2 regions of the Pseudoalteromonas apostichopi genome follow, and region 2 is predicted to be linked to the other one. Evidence: riboswitches for the same ligand, from Rfam matches in the RefSeq annotation. Region 2 holds a riboswitch; the other holds the start of a gene.
What was found. Region 2 has a riboswitch for lysine ahead of lysC (lysine-sensitive aspartokinase 3). Riboswitches for the same ligand answer to the same signal wherever they lie in the genome.
Positions count from the first base shown of each region.

Region 1 (7,882 bases), 1.7 Mb from region 2:
CTGTTCAAGTAACTGATAAATTACTGCATTACCTTGTACTTCTGCGCCATGCATATTAGCTTGTATATACACGCTTGGTCCTGTGCCATCGCCTTTTAAGCGATACACAGGGATTGTCAGTGGAAGGCCGTTGGCAATCTCGCCAACCACAATATTCTCTTGGCTGATTAGTTCTTTACTCATGGCGATTACCTTAAATAATAGCTAGCATCTTCAACGCTACGGATGCACTCAATACTGCCTTGTTCAAGGATGTATTCAGCCGCTAATTCGTGGCATAAAAAGTACGGCATACTTTCGGTAAAGCCGTATGCGCCACACTGGCTGAATACCAACCAGTCTTGCTCATTTAAATCGCTAGCTAAGAGGTGCTCACCTAAGCAATCAAGCGCGGTGCAAAGTGGGCCGTATAACGTCATTGCTGCAGGCTCAGCCGTCGATTCGCGTAGTAACGCCGCAGGAAAATCTTGGCTTGTCACAGCTGGGCGAAGTAAATGGTTAATACCGCCTGATAAAATCACCTGCTGTTGATTGTAATTTTCTTTACGCTCAACAATCGGCGTTACGTAATGACCACATTCGCCCACTGCATAGCGACCAAGCTCCATCCAAAGCTCATTGACACCGGCATCCGCTTTAATGCTCGCCAGAGTCTCGATAAGTGCAGACCAATCAAGTCGGTTAGCATCTTGAGTATAAGGAATGCCTAGGCCACCACCCAAATCGAGAACATTAAGGTTAATATTTAATGAGTTAGCGAGTCGTTGTAATGGCTCAATCATGGCACGCCATAGCTCAGCGAGTTTATCGGTGCTGAGCATGTTGCCCCATTGGAAAATATGCAGACCATCAAAGTTAAGTGCTGGGTAATTACTTACTGTTAGTGCTTGCCATTCATCACAGCCCAAACCAAAGGGGGTGAGACTATCGCCGCCAAGTGGGTTCTTTTCACTGTCTGGCCAACGTAGTTGTACACGCAATAATACTTGCAGATGGCAATTTGCTTTTGTTGCTTGTTCGTTTAACCAGCGAACTTGGTTAATGCTCTCTGCCACAAAAGTACGTACACCGCGAGCAATAAAATGTGAAATTTGTTTAGGGCTCTTTGCAGGCCCAGTATTGAGCACGCGCTCGCTATCGATGCCTTGAGCAAGTACTTGCTCAAGTTCACCTTTACTTGCAACATCAAAATTAAACCCTGCGCTGTCTAAACATTGAATAATGCGAGACAGCGGGTTGGCCTTGACTGCGTACCAAAGTTTCACATCGGTTTGCGCCGTCAGTTGATTTAAATGTGCAGTTAATTTATCTAAATCATAGATAAAAAATGGCGTATCAAGGTGCGTTGCTACTTGTTCAACTGCTTGCTTGATGGGCGTGCTCATAAAGCTCATTAACGTAAAACCTCTTCTAACAGTAATGATGCATCGCTTTGTTCATCTCGGTATTTCACGATCAATGCACAAGACATGCTTAGGCCTTGCTCACGAGCCCATGCGTTTGAAGCAGGACGAGAACCTGGGATCACAATCGCGTTTTCTGGGATTGCTTCACCTTTGTTTAGCTGGCGCTCATTAATACAGTCGTAGACTGGAATGGTTGCAGATAAACGCACACCCGGCGCAAGTACCGCGCCTCTTTTCACAACTACACCTTCAACAATTACGCAGCCTGCGCCGATGAATGCATCATCCTCAATAACCACTGGGCTTGCACCAATAGGCTCAAGCACGCCACCTAATTGTACTGCTGCACTTAGGTGAACATTTTTACCCACTTGTGCACATGAACCCACTAATGCGTGGCTGTCGACCATAGTACCTTCGTCGATGAACGCGCCAATATTCACATACGCTGGTGGCATAATAATAGTGCCTTTAGCAACGTGTGCACCACGACGAACACTGCTACCACCTGGTACCATACGTACGCCTGCATCTGCTGCAAAGCCTTGTGGTGCTAAGTTGTGCTTATCAACAAAACCACCTGGGAACTCGGTGTTAGTGCCATTTTTAAATGCTTCTAAAATGCCTTGTTTAACTTCAATATTAGCATGCCAGTTGCCGTTCTCGTCTTGTGTTGCTGCGCGAACTGCGCCTGATTCTAAGTTGTTTAATAATTCTAACCAGCTCATGATAAAACCTGTTTTTAGTTCCAAGATAAAATAGTGTTATTTGCGTGGGTGATGCCGTCTGTTTGCTCAAGCTCTAAATGCGTAAGTGGCGGACGTAAATGCGGGGTATTTATTTTACCTTGCAGGTGCATCAGTACTTTTACGGGGATTGGGTTTGCTACAGCAAATAGACTTTGAATTGCTTGCGACCAATCAGTGAATAGATTTGGGTATTGACCACTTAAACAGCGTTTAACAAACTCATGGGTTTGGCTTGGCCAAGCATTAGCGGCAACCGAAACTAAACCTTTTGCACCGGCTTGAGCAAAATACGGCATAAGTGCATCATCGCCACTGAAAATGGCAAGTTTTGGTGATGCCGTTCTAAAGCCTTCAAACTTGCTAATATCGCCGCTGGCTTCTTTTAAAGCCCAAAGGTTTTTGTGGTCGGCAAGGTTTTTAATTACCTGTGGTGAAATTTCAACTGCGCTGCGCCCTGGTACGTTATACAACATACAAGGGTGATGACTTGCGTTAAGTAGGCTTTCAAACCAATGTGTTTGACCCACAACACCAGGTTTTGCATACAGAGGTGAGCCTAACAGGTAGCCATGAATTGGCAGCTGATTGCAGTATTCAACCCATGCAATTTGCTGCTTTAGGTTCATGCCACCCACAGCGATCATCAGTGGCACACTCGGTGCCAATTGGCAAACATGCTCGACAATGGCTTGTTGTTCTTTAAGTGAAAGCGCTAGTCCTTCACCGGTACTGCCAAGCAATAAAATGCCGTTATTTGCGGCTTGCTGTTCAGTGACCAGTTGCTCTAGGGCCGTGTAATCGACCTCGCCAGATTCAGAAAATGGCGTGACAAGCGCTGTCCATAATGGATAGTCATTTAAATCAAAATTGTTGATCATCTCTCACGAACTTATAAGGTATTCGAAGAGTATATGCGGGAACATTTGAATGGGGCCGCATGTCGTCATTCGAACAAGGTATAATTCGAAGAGCGAATGGGCTTAAAATAATAAAGACGCGACGGCCTTATTATACTAAGACCAGAAGCTCTCCACCAAACTAATCAATAGCGCTTTGCTATTGTTGGTGACAGTCGCTGGGATTCAGCCCAGTCGCCCGAAATAAGCACCTCACAAACGGTGTTACTTCTCGGCGTTAATTCCCCTCACGTATGATCAACAGAGTCTGTGCTCTTCCCATACGTTACCTGAATAACGCACCTCTTCCAGCCCTTTATGCTCGCTTTTAAGGTAAAAGCCAACATAGTTAAATAGGGTATTGGCGGCGATTAAAGCATTTTAGCCATCTAGGTGTCAAGCTGATGAGTTTGTTTTTTAGTGACCAATTTTGCAACATGGTTACGTATAACCGTGTTTTTACGTACACTTAGCGTTAACCAAATAAATTGGAAAAATGATGGAAAAATTTAACGATATTTATCAGCGAGCCGTATCTCGAAAGGGTAGCGAAGACATGCTGCGAGCACTGCTATCAAACCCGCTCGATGATACTGATATTGCCAAAATGCATGATGATTTATGGTTAGAAGAGTTTACTCGTAAAATCTTTCAAAGTGGTTTTTATTGGTCAGTTATTAACAATAAATGGGCTGGTTTTTGCGAAGTGTTTTGGGATTTTAGCATTGAAAAATTGTTAATGATGCCGCCGGATATGCTCGAGCAAAAAGCCAGTGATGAACGAATTGTTCGTAATTTTAAAAAAGTACAAACAATCCCTGAAAATGCGTATATGATCCATGAAATCGCGGAGAAACATGGCAGCTTTAGTCAGTTTATTGCTGACTGGCCAAGTGATAATATTATTGGGTTATGGGCTTATCTCAAAAAGCATGGTGCACGTTTAGGCGGGAATACTGGCCCATACGCTTTACGGGCGCTAGGTAAAGATACCTTTTTGCTTTCTCGTGATGTAGAAGCCTACTTGCGTGCCCACGAATTGATAGACGGTGGCTTACAAACTAAAAAGTCACTACAGTCAGCGCAAAACTTCTTCAATGAATTACAACAGCAAAGTGGCTATAGTCTGCAGGCGCTTAGTCAGCTTGTTGCCTATGGTGTGGGTGATAACCGCGTAGGTGTAGCAACGCGTTAAGGAAAATTATGAAACTGCAATCTCGATACACAGACATTAGTGAACTGCTCACGATTGAAGATATGCCTAGTGCTGTGGCTGAGCCTAAATTGCTACTGTTTAATGATCAGTTAGCTGATAATTTTTCGATTAATCATGACAGCGAGTTTTTAGCTAAATTCTTAACTGGTTCAACAATAAGTAACGACGTTGCACCAGTTGCACTTGGTTACTCAGGTCATCAATTTGGTCATTTTTCACCGCGTCTGGGTGATGGCAGAGCACATTTACTTGGTGCTATTGCAGATCAAGATGGCACATTGTGGGACTTACAGCTAAAAGGCGCTGGCGCAACTGTATTTTCTCGTGGTGGTGATGGTCGCTGTGCAATTGGTCCTGCGGTGCGAGAATATATTATGAGTGAAGCTCTTAATGCTCTAGGTATTGCTACTACACGTTGTTTAGCAGTCGTTGCTACCGGTGAAACCGTTTATCGCCAACCGCCTCGTCCAGGCGCCGTAGTTACTCGTTTAGCTAAAAGTCATATTCGTGTCGGCTCATTTCAATACTTAGCAACGCAAGGGGATATTGAAGGGCTAGAAAAGCTGGTCGATTACGCAATTAATTGTCATTTCTCTGAAATTAGCAGTGCTGGTGAGCAACGCTACATTGAGTTTTTAACTGCTGTATTAGATAAACAAGTTGAGCTGGTCGTAAGTTGGATGCGAGTTGGCTTTATACATGGTGTAATGAATACCGACAACACTTTGATTAGTGGTGAAACTATCGATTATGGCCCATGTGCGATGATGAACCAGTTTGACCTAGACACGGTGTTCAGTTCGATTGATCACCAAGGGCGCTATTCATTTGGTAATCAGCCCAATATTGCCAATTGGAATGTTGCGCGTTTAGCTGAAAGCTTGATTCCTTTATTTGATGAGCAAGATGGTGCCGTAGAAAAACTTTCGTCGGTTGTGAATGGTTTTGCTGATAAATTTAATGATGCATTTAATGCTATGTGGCAGCAGAAATTAGGGTTAGCAGGTCAGCAAGAAGGTGATCATGTTTTGGTTTCAGAATTACTTGCTTTAATGAAGCAGCATCAACTTGATTATACCAATACATTTAATGCACTCACTGAATCTTTAGTAAGTGATTTTACTGTGGATTGTAGGTTGAAAGGGTGGGTTTTAAAGTGGAAGCTAAGAACAACTGCTGAAAGTTACAGCATCATGAGAGCCGTTAATCCTGCAGTCATCCCGCGTAATCATAATATAGAAAGCATAATAGCTGAATTTGAAAAAGCAGGTAGTAGCTTATTATTAAATGATTTTCTTGAAGTGATTTCAGAGCCATACACATACTTTAAAGAACATCAAAGTTGGTACGAGTTGCCAAGTGATGGTGACAAAAACTATCAAACTTTCTGTGGCACATAAATGATAGTTACACCTCTGAAAGAAAAAAGTTATTTATCGCTTTAAAATGTTCGTAGATTGAGCGGGACATTGACTGGTGATATCATTGATTTAAAGTAAATTATTGCTTTAAGTGGTGTTACACTACTATGCTGGTAGTTTGAAAGTTTTAATTAGTATAAATTGCCACTGAATAGATTACTTTTATTAATAGTAAAGTATTAGTAAATATAAAATATAGCTGTTTATAAAATTTCATTAAATTAGTTTTTAAGCTGCTATATAGTTTTAAGTACTCGAAATACATTAGCTTCAATAGCTTTATTGTGAAAATGGGAAGGAAATAATGAAACTAAAATCACTTACTATTGCGTTAGCACTTGCTGCAACTAGTACAACAGGCTTCGCTGCCGAAAAAGAAGGTTTTTATATTGGCGCATTCGGCGATTACTATGATAACTCTTGGGAAAATGTTCGCGATTATCCGCCAGGTGGATTAAATGTAGATGATTCAACTGGATGGGGTCTGGAATTAGGTTATCGTTTTAGCGATTATTGGAGCGCTCGTTTAGAGTACGCTGATATGGACTTCGATTGGAATGCAGAGCTTAATGATGGCACATCTGTAAGTGGTTCAGAAAGCGGCAAGCGCTACGGTATCGATGCGCTATACCATTTAGGTGGCGGCCCTTTCTACGGTATTTTCGGTCTTAAAAATCTGGATGCAGTTGACGAAGATCTAATGTTCGCAAACGTAGGTGCTGGTTACCAGCACTACTTCACAGATAACTTTGCTTTTAATGCTGAAACATCTTTATACCAAGGTCTTGATCGTGGTTATACAGATGTTGGTGCTAAACTGGGTATTAGCTATATCTTTGGCGATCAAAGTGCGCCTGCTCCGGTAGAGCCTGCACCTGTAGTCGCTGCACCAACTGACAGTGATAATGACGGTGTAATGGATGCAGATGATCAGTGTGCAAACACACCGATGACTGATGCTGTCGACAGCACTGGTTGTACTCTATATGAAGAAAAAGAGGCAACTATAACTTTACTAGTTACGTTCCCGCATGACGTTGCAGAAGTACCTAATCAATACTTTAGCGACATTGCAGATGTTGCAGCCTTTATGAAAGAAAATGAAGGTACTTCAGTAGTACTTGAAGGGCATGCATCAGCAGTTGGTGACGCTGATTACAACATGATGCTTTCTGAAAAGCGTGCTAAAGATGTTGCTGAAGAGCTAGTTAAAGACGGCATTTCTTCAGATAGAATCTCTACGGTTGGCTATGGTGAAGAGCGTTTGAAAAATAAAGCGTATACACTTGAGGCACATGCAGAGAATCGTCGCGTAGAAGCTCAAATCACGAGCGTTGAAAAAGTTAAAGTACTTCGTAAGTAAGTTATTATATTTAAGGTAGAAATTCCTTATTTAATTAATAATATATAACTAGGCCGGACTAATTTTATTAGTCCGGCCTTTTTTTGAATGAAATTCAATATTTACTTTCCTAAGAAACAAGTTAATCTTAATTTGTACCAATTTTAGATGTAATAACCATCATATATTGATATGAATCACCTAATCAAAGTTCAAATTATTGTAGTATGGTGTTTAATCTCCTTGTTGAATTATTATTAGGTTATATAATTATTTTTAATGACGTGTAATTTGCACCAGTCCGACATGGATTATTAAGGTGCTTTATGTCGCTGTATTTAGTTGATGCTATGGAATTATAAAAATTTACTAGTTGTTTGAGTTTATTAAGTTTGGATTAATTACTCATCACCTATCTTGACTGAGTGTAGGCTACACTGCCTTTAGTTACTAAAATGGAAGGGAATGAAACATGAAACTAAAATCACTAACTATAGCTTTAGCGCTTGCTGCAACAAGTGCTTCAGGTATCGCTGCAGAAAAACAAGGTTTTTATATAGGCGCATTTGGCGATTATTATGATAACTCTTGGGAAAATATCCGTGACTATCCACCTGGCGGTTTAGATGTAGATGACTCAACTGGGTGGGGTTTGGAATTAGGTTACCGCTTCAGCGATTATTGGAGTGCTCGTTTAGAATATGCTGATATGGATTTTGACTGGAGCGCTGAAACCACAGCCGGTACCACTGTAAGTGGCTCTGAAAGTGGTAAGCGTTACGGTATTGATGGCTTATATCATTTTGGCGGTGGTCCTTTCTACGGTATTTTTGGTTTAAAAAATCTTGATGC
Region 1 is NZ_AP028065.1:1,934,713-1,942,594, forward strand. It holds gene QUE86_RS08660 (succinylglutamate desuccinylase/aspartoacylase family protein) at 1-183, opposite strand, end outside; gene QUE86_RS08665 (PLP-dependent decarboxylase) at 189-1,394, opposite strand; gene QUE86_RS08670 (2,3,4,5-tetrahydropyridine-2,6-dicarboxylate N-succinyltransferase) at 1,394-2,134, opposite strand; gene dapA (4-hydroxy-tetrahydrodipicolinate synthase) at 2,149-3,033, opposite strand; lysine riboswitch at 3,171-3,367, opposite strand; gene QUE86_RS08680 (DNA-3-methyladenine glycosylase I) at 3,551-4,246, shown strand; gene QUE86_RS08685 (protein adenylyltransferase SelO) at 4,255-5,667, shown strand; gene QUE86_RS08690 (OmpA family protein) at 5,993-7,051, shown strand; gene QUE86_RS08695 (OmpA family protein) at 7,503-7,882, shown strand, end outside.
Region 1: it holds a riboswitch for lysine, as region 2 does, so the genes downstream of both, dapA (4-hydroxy-tetrahydrodipicolinate synthase) here and lysC (lysine-sensitive aspartokinase 3) in region 2, are expected to answer to the same signal.

Region 2 (7,882 bases):
ACTCTGTTTCGCTCAGTTATTTTGAGCAGTCTTTAAACATCAATACAACTCCTCTTTGTAAAGGCTTCGATGCGGTGTGCGTGTTTGTAAACGATACTGTCGACAAGCACGTCATTGTAGATATGGCAGCTGTAGGCGTAAAAGCAATCTTATTACGCTGTGCAGGTTTTAATAATGTAGACCTTGATGCAGCCAAAGAGCATAACATCAAGGTATGCCGCGTCCCGGCTTATAGCCCCGAAGCTGTCGCAGAGCATTGTATTGCTCTAATGCTAACGCTCAACCGTAAAACCCACAAAGCCTTTAACCGTGTACGTGAAGGTAACTTTGATTTAAACGGCTTACTTGGCTTTAATCTGTTTAAAAAAACCATTGGGATTATAGGCTGTGGCAAAATCGGTTTAGCTTTAGTGAATATTTTAAATGGCTTTGGGGCTAAAGTACTCGTTTGTGACCCAATGGCAAGTGAAGGCCCTTATACTTTATGTGATTTAGATACATTGCTCACACAAAGTGATGTCATCTCTTTACATTGCCCACTCAACGAGCACACCCATCATTTAATTGATAGCAGTGCATTTAAAAAAATGAAAGACGGTGTTATGTTAATTAACACCTCTCGTGGTGCACTTCTCGATAGCCAAGCATGTATTCAAGCGCTTAAGTCTAAAAAGCTCGGACACTTAGGACTTGATGTGTATGAGCAAGAGTCAGAGTTATTCTTTAAAGATCATCGCGAAGAAATCATGCAAGACGATATTTTTTCACGCCTTATTAGTTTTCCTAATGTGTTAGTGACAGGCCACCAAGGCTTCTTCACCCAAGAAGCGCTTAGCGAAATAGCCTGCACCACACTACAAAGTGCTAATGAGATAAGCCAAGGCTTACCATTAACTAACGAAGTTAGTTAATGAGTGCGTACCTTAGACTAAAAAAGGCGTGAGGTTTAAACCCCACGCCTTTTTACTTTTGTCTTTTACCTCGAAACTAGAAACTTGTAACTCGCAGCTCAAGACTCTATTTCAACAACGCCACGTTCACAAATACTGCTGTCATTAATAACGGGCACACAAAGCGAATATACTGAGCAAACCAATAATGAGGGCCGCTCGAGACTTGATGCAATTTATTACCACGTTGCCATAACCAGCCTACAGTAATGAAATAGAACAGTCCCATTAAAGGTAGTTGGTACTGCGTAAGCACCATAATCACCAAACCAAATAACCAGTCAAAATTTAAGATAATAACTGATGAAGCGATAAAGACGATTAAAGTTACAAATAAAGTCGCTTTTTTACGCTCTATACTGTGGTTCTCAACTAAAAATGCCACTGGAATTTCAGTTGATGAAATTGTTGATGTAACAGAAGCTATTGACATTAACACGAAGAACAATAAACCAACGAGTAAGCCCATTTGCCCCATAGTACTAAACAGCTCAGGTAAAATTGCAAAAATTAACTGCCCTTCACCTACTAATTTACCGTTGCTAAACACTTCTACACCGTTATGCTGAGCAACAAAAATAGCTGGTATAATCAATAAACCCGCTAAAAAGGCAACCCCCGTATCTAGCAACGCCACTGTTCCGGTTAGTTTAGGAAGGTTCGCATCAGGCTTTAAATATGAGCCATAAACCATCATACAGCCTACACCTAACGACAATGAAAAGAACGCTTGCCCCATTGCCGCAATAATTAAGTTTGCATCAAGAATTTGACTAAAATCTGGCACTAAGTAGGCTGCAAAGCCATCCATCGCACCATCTAGGGTCGCGATATAAGCAATTAACGCCACTAATAACACTAGCAATAATGGCATTAAGCGGCGTGACCAAGTCTCGATTCCTGATTTAACCCCTTTTAAGATAATACTCGCAGTTAGAATAAGCATCAGCGGCGTAAACACAAAGTTGCGTGCCATTGAATCACTATGCAAAAAGTTACTTAACTCAGTAAAACCCAAGAAGCTAGCGATTGGCTCAAGTGCATACGCTAACATCCAACCTGCGACTATCGAATAAAAGCTCAGCATCACAATCGCACCAAACAGACCTATGTAGCCTGCTGCAGCGCCCACTTTAGGAGCCGTATCTTGCCATGCATTGGATAATGCTTTTACCGGATTAGCTTGCGCTTGGTGGCCTAAATACAGCTCAGTATAAAGGGCTGGAAGCGCTAATAAGAAGATAACAATGAAGTAAACAAGTAAAAATGCACCGCCGCCATGGTTTGCCGCTTGTGTTGGAAAGCCCCAAATATTACCTAAACCTACCGCCGCACCTGAAGCGGCTAATACGAAACCTAGTCGGCTGTGAAAGCCGTCACGAACTTGTGCCATACATCTATAAATCTGTTATTATTTTTCCTCATTAAACCATAATTACAGCCAACTGCGTAAACTATTTGAGTTGTTCGTGCTCTTACAAGTTCATTTGCTGTAAAAACAAACAAAACTAAATACGAACCCCCGTATAAGCGTTAAATCATGAGCAGCCACTATTTTTCAAACACCTTAGTTATTAATCTGCAGCCGAACAACACGGCACAGCAAATTATGCTTATGGAAGCATCAAACATCGATATTTCAAGCTTAGCTATTGAAAAATTGCTCAGTGAGTTTGAATTATGTGTACTTGAAAAACGCAAAGTGCCCGCAGCTAAACAAGAGTATTTAGCGACTCGCTTAATGTTAAAGTATTTATACAAACATACTTACCCTCATGATGATTTAGCGCTCAATGAAATATCAAGCCAATTTGATGACAAAGACAGTAAGCTGAAACTACATACACCCGTTAGAGAGTCTGTTTGGGCTTGCTTATCTCATTCAAATGGTTTGATAGGTGCTGCCCTCAACCCAGCTCAGCAGCTGCTTGGTTTTGATATTGAACAAAGCAACAAACCTCGCCCTTTTATCAAGCTTGCAAAGCATTTTTATCATCAAGATGAAGTTGACTTAATCAGCAGTTTTGATGCACCCGATGAACAGGCACAGTGTTTTTTTAGAATTTGGACATTAAAAGAAGCCCTTGCTAAGGCAAGTGCTCAGCCGATTGCGAAACTGCTCGCTCCCAATGTATTTGAAGAAATACGTAAACATAATTTCTGCGCTAGCAGTAATTGTATTGAAGGCTTTGACATAAGTGTTGTGGCACAAAAAAGCACTGACTGGCAGTGCTCTTTTATTAGCTTTAGCGACTTACGCCGCGACTTGGCTTTCTAATAATCGGCTGTGAATTGCCTGCACAACGTCATCTGACTCGCTTTGCTCCACCAAAAAGCACAGGTTATGTTTACTTGCACCGTGGCAAATTAAACGAATATTAAAGTCGCTTAATACCTGCATTAAATTCATTTCTTGCTGACGTAATTGAATTTCAGAACCAATTAAAGCCACCAGCGTTAAGTTATTCTCGACCGACACATGACAAAACTCAGAAAGCTTATCTAAACAAGCTTGATCCAGCTCTGGACGTGATGCATTTGGCGCGTTATCCAAAGTAATTGCAACACTAATTTCTGAGGTTGTAACCAAATCAACTGAAATATTAAACTCACTTAAAATGGTGAAAACACGCGCTAAGAAACCACTAGCAAGGAGCATTTCTGGGCTTTTGACTGTTAATAGAATTTGGTTTTTACGCTGTGTTACTGCACGAATACCTGGTTGCTGAGATTTTTCTTTTTCAATCCATGTACCACCTAATTGTGGCTCACGGCTTGAACCAACAAACACACTAATATGACTACGGCTCGCAGGTAAAATGGTTGCAGGATGCAGTACTTTTGCACCAAACGTTGCCATCTCTGCCGCTTCATCAAAACTCAAGCGTGCAATTGGGCTTGCTTTAGCGCATAAACGCGGATCAGTACTGAAAATACCCACAACATCAGTCCAAATATGCACGCTTTTTGCGTTAATTGCTTCTGCAAGTAATGCCGCGCTGTAATCTGAACCTCCACGCCCTAAAGTGGTTGTTTGATTATGTTCATTGCTACCAATAAAACCCTGAGTTACTACAACGTGGTCATCAAGTAGCGGCACTAAATGCTCTTTAGCAGCCGCAGCGGTTGCTGCAACATTCGGTGTTGCTTTAGCAAATTGGCTATCTGTTTTTAGCACCTTGCGTACATCAAAACGCACCGCATCAAGACCTTGCCCACGCAATACTTGTGTAAATAAATACGATGATAAACGCTCACCAAAGCTAAGTAGCTCATCTTGCTCCGCTACTGACTTAACCCCTTCTGATGCCAGTTTTTGAAAGGCTTTGAGGGTTTCATTAAAGCCATGAGCTAAGTCAGCATCAAGCGATAGCTCAGCTAAAATAGCTTCTTGAATGGCTACCACACCTGTGATGTGCTCGTCACGCTCAGCCGCGCTCAAATCAGCTTTACACAATGCAACTAAATGATTTGTCACGCCAGCACTGGCACTCACAGCAACAATACGAACTTGATTATCAGCACAAATGATTTCTGCGCAGCGGCTCATAGCATCAAAGTTAGCTACACTGGTGCCACCAAATTTTGCAACAACGTAATCTGATTTTGTGTTGGCGGCTAATTGGGTATTCATGTCGTCTCCTTTTGTGGAAAACTATCCACAGTAATTCAAGAAGAACTCGGCAAGGGGGTGCTTTGAAAATAAAGAGTAGTCCATGCCAGAAGCTCTCCACCTAGTTTGGTGACAGTTTTGAGGATTCAGCCCCATAAACCGAAAAGTAACCGTGACGTCCGGCTAATTTTCTCGGCGAGTACTTCCCTCATTAATGGTCATCGGCGTTCGTCACCTCACATTAACTACCTAAGTATCGCACCTCTTCTGAATGTTAAGTTAACACCTGGTTAAAATAACAAAGCCTGCTAAAAAAGCAGGCTTTGAAAGTTAACGTTTAGACGTCTAGCTGTCAAGTTGTTTTATGAAATTAAACTGCCTGCTAAGTGCGACCCGTAATAGCCAACGGTATAAGCAATTAATAAATAAACCGACATTTTAAGATAGCTCATAAAGGTCAGTGCTTTTACTTTACTCATGGCGATAATACCTGCCGCAGAGCCGATAATAAGCATTGAACCACCTACCCCTGTTGCGTATGTAAACGACAACCACTGCTGTGGACTCATCACAATATCTGCTTTTAAAAGTGCTGCAGTTAAAGGTACGTTATCTACCGCTGCTGATAATAGCCCCATCATGTAGTTTGCATACTCAGGCGCCATCAACTCATATAGGTGAGTAAACTTAGCAAGCATACCTACTTCTTTTAATGCACCAACCAGCAATAACACACCTACGAAGAACAATAAGGTGTCGTACTCAATCTCACGAATATAATCGATAATTTTTTTGTTGACGTCTTTTTTGCGCATTAAGAATTGCGCAACCAAAAACATTAGTGATAAACCAAATAAAAAGGTTAAAAGCGGTGGCACATTATAAAGCACGCTCAAAGTTAACGTGGCAATAATCGTCGAGAAGAAGATAACCGCAATAGTAATATCTGTTTTTTCAATACGACGAGCTGTTTGCTTTTCAAATACTACATTACCCGACATACCTACCGATAACATTGCCGCAAGCAGTGCAACACTTGTCAGTGCAGGCGCAATTAATAATAGTAAATTAGCAATGGTGACCTTTTCGTCTAAGAAAATCATAAGGGTTGTAACATCACCCGTGATCAACGACACCCCACCCGAGTTAACACTAAATACAATCAAGGTTGCATATTTTATTAATTTTTTAGGATCTAATTTTAGTGACATCACCACCGCAAGTGAGATTAAAGTCGCAGTTATATTGTCTGATATCGATGAAAATAAGAACGAAAAGCCACCAATCAGAAACATCAACTTTCGTTCACTGATTTGATTTGGCATAATTTTATGAACAATATTCTGGATAAAGCCTTTAGAGTTTAAATACGCAACAAAGGTCATAGCTGCCATTAAAAACAGCCATAAAGTCGCGATCTCTAATATATTGTGATCCAGTTGATGTTGTATGGTTTCTGGGCTTTGCCCATGAATTGGAGAGATAAATAAGATAATCCAGCATAAAGTGCCAAAAAAAAGCGTCGTTTTGGCCTTGTTTACATGGATAATATCCTCTATAACGATAAGCAAAAATGCCACCGCTATCAGGGTTAGGATAAGTGGGGTTACCATGGTGTTTGAACAACCTTTATAATAATGTAAAAATTGTAAGTCGAGTGTTTCGGCGCGGATTCTAGCAGCATAGAAAGCATAAAACTATTATCAATTACATAATTTACTACTAATCGCTAACACCTAAGTCTGAATTTACTGGAGCCTTATGATCCCAGCTAAAAAGTTATTAAATACCCTTACTGAACATTGGGGGGTGTTAGAACTGCTATTTAAACGTTTTAAGATGGCTGATTTCAGTTTGAAAGACGTACAAAATGCGATAAAACAAAAACAACCTTCATGGTCAAATGAACGCATTTATAAGGAAACAAATCGTTTATTAAATCAAGATATTATCATTCCATTAGCGAAATCATCGCAATTAGAAATCAATCGAGCGATTGCTGATTTTGCGACTTTCTTGCTACAAGAAGAACACCTAGGTCTTGCCCAAGAAATTAGTGTACTAGTTGATGATTTAGCTCGCCTTGGTAGTCGCTTGGCTAAAGCAGGTGAAATTGAAGATTACGACGAGCTACGCCGATTTAGCCGTATTATGGATGATCGGGTACGTAAAATAATGAAATTGTTTGCCCACAATGAAAACGCAATTTTAAATATTGTTGAGCAAGCTAAAGCAAACAACGCCGTGCAATCTTTGCAAAAGCGCTATCAAGCAGTGATCGAAGCGTTTGATGAATACATTGAACCTATGCTTGAAATGGTTGATATACGTGGGGACTTCCACGCTTGCTTTAACACCATCGAAACGCAAATAAGCGCACAAATCGAACAAATTGACCGCCTAGGTAAGTCATATCAAGACAAACGCATGCTTGAGCAATTGCGAACCCGTATTTTAGAAATGCATTTAGTGGGTCGTGAAAGCTTACGTAAAAGCGCCGATATGCTAATGCCGCTACGTGAAGAATTACGCCGTAACAACCTAATTACTCGCCAAGCAGCCAAAGTACTTGGTTTAGTGCGTAAAAATGGCGTCGATAACATGCTAAGTGCGGTACAACCTAACTTTGTCTCGGATGCACAACGCTTTTCACTTGGTCAACAACGTCATATCGTGGCCTATATGGCAGGCCTAGTCGACTTTGAGCACGATGAATATCAGCTACCAGAGCATGATGATGTGCCCGCCTATCAAAGCCCGCATATCCCTGATTACAACGACGTTAAAACACAATTTAGAAAACGCTTTAAAAAAGCCAGCAAAAAAACTCAGCCGCTACTTAGTTTCTTAGATGAAAGCTACCCAGATCTCGAAGCTGACGAAATGCTGTTCTTGTATCAAAAATTAATTAGCGATGGCGACCTTGAAATTAGCCAAAGCCAAGAGAAAGTAAAAATAAAAATTGCCCAGCAACACTTCTCTCTTTACCCATTTAACTCATCGATTGCTGACGATAAAAAAGCAACAGAGCAATAACCATGACAGATATTAATTTAGATGATTTAACGCATCTGCAAGCTATTAATAAAAAGCTCACGTCAGGCTACCACATTAGTGAACAAGACACGCTGATGTGGCAAGAGCTTGACCAACACATTGATGCCTACCGTGCCCTTTTTAATGCACTCGGCCATGACCTACAGCATGATAGCCGTGGCTATTACTATTTTGGTAGTGACGAGAGCACCCCAAACATGGGTAAAATTTCACGTGCCATCGCGCTGACTATCTACATCTTGATTGAGCACTATGCCAATAC
Region 2 is NZ_AP028065.1:202,201-210,082, forward strand. It holds gene QUE86_RS00850 (2-hydroxyacid dehydrogenase) at 1-911, shown strand, start outside; gene QUE86_RS00855 (sodium-dependent transporter) at 1,018-2,343, opposite strand; gene QUE86_RS00860 (4'-phosphopantetheinyl transferase family protein) at 2,491-3,228, shown strand; gene lysC (lysine-sensitive aspartokinase 3) at 3,205-4,584, opposite strand; lysine riboswitch at 4,666-4,838, opposite strand; gene nhaD (sodium:proton antiporter NhaD) at 4,926-6,176, opposite strand; gene QUE86_RS00875 (MksB family condensin complex protein) at 6,325-7,599, shown strand; gene QUE86_RS00880 (condensin complex protein MksE) at 7,602-7,882, shown strand, end outside.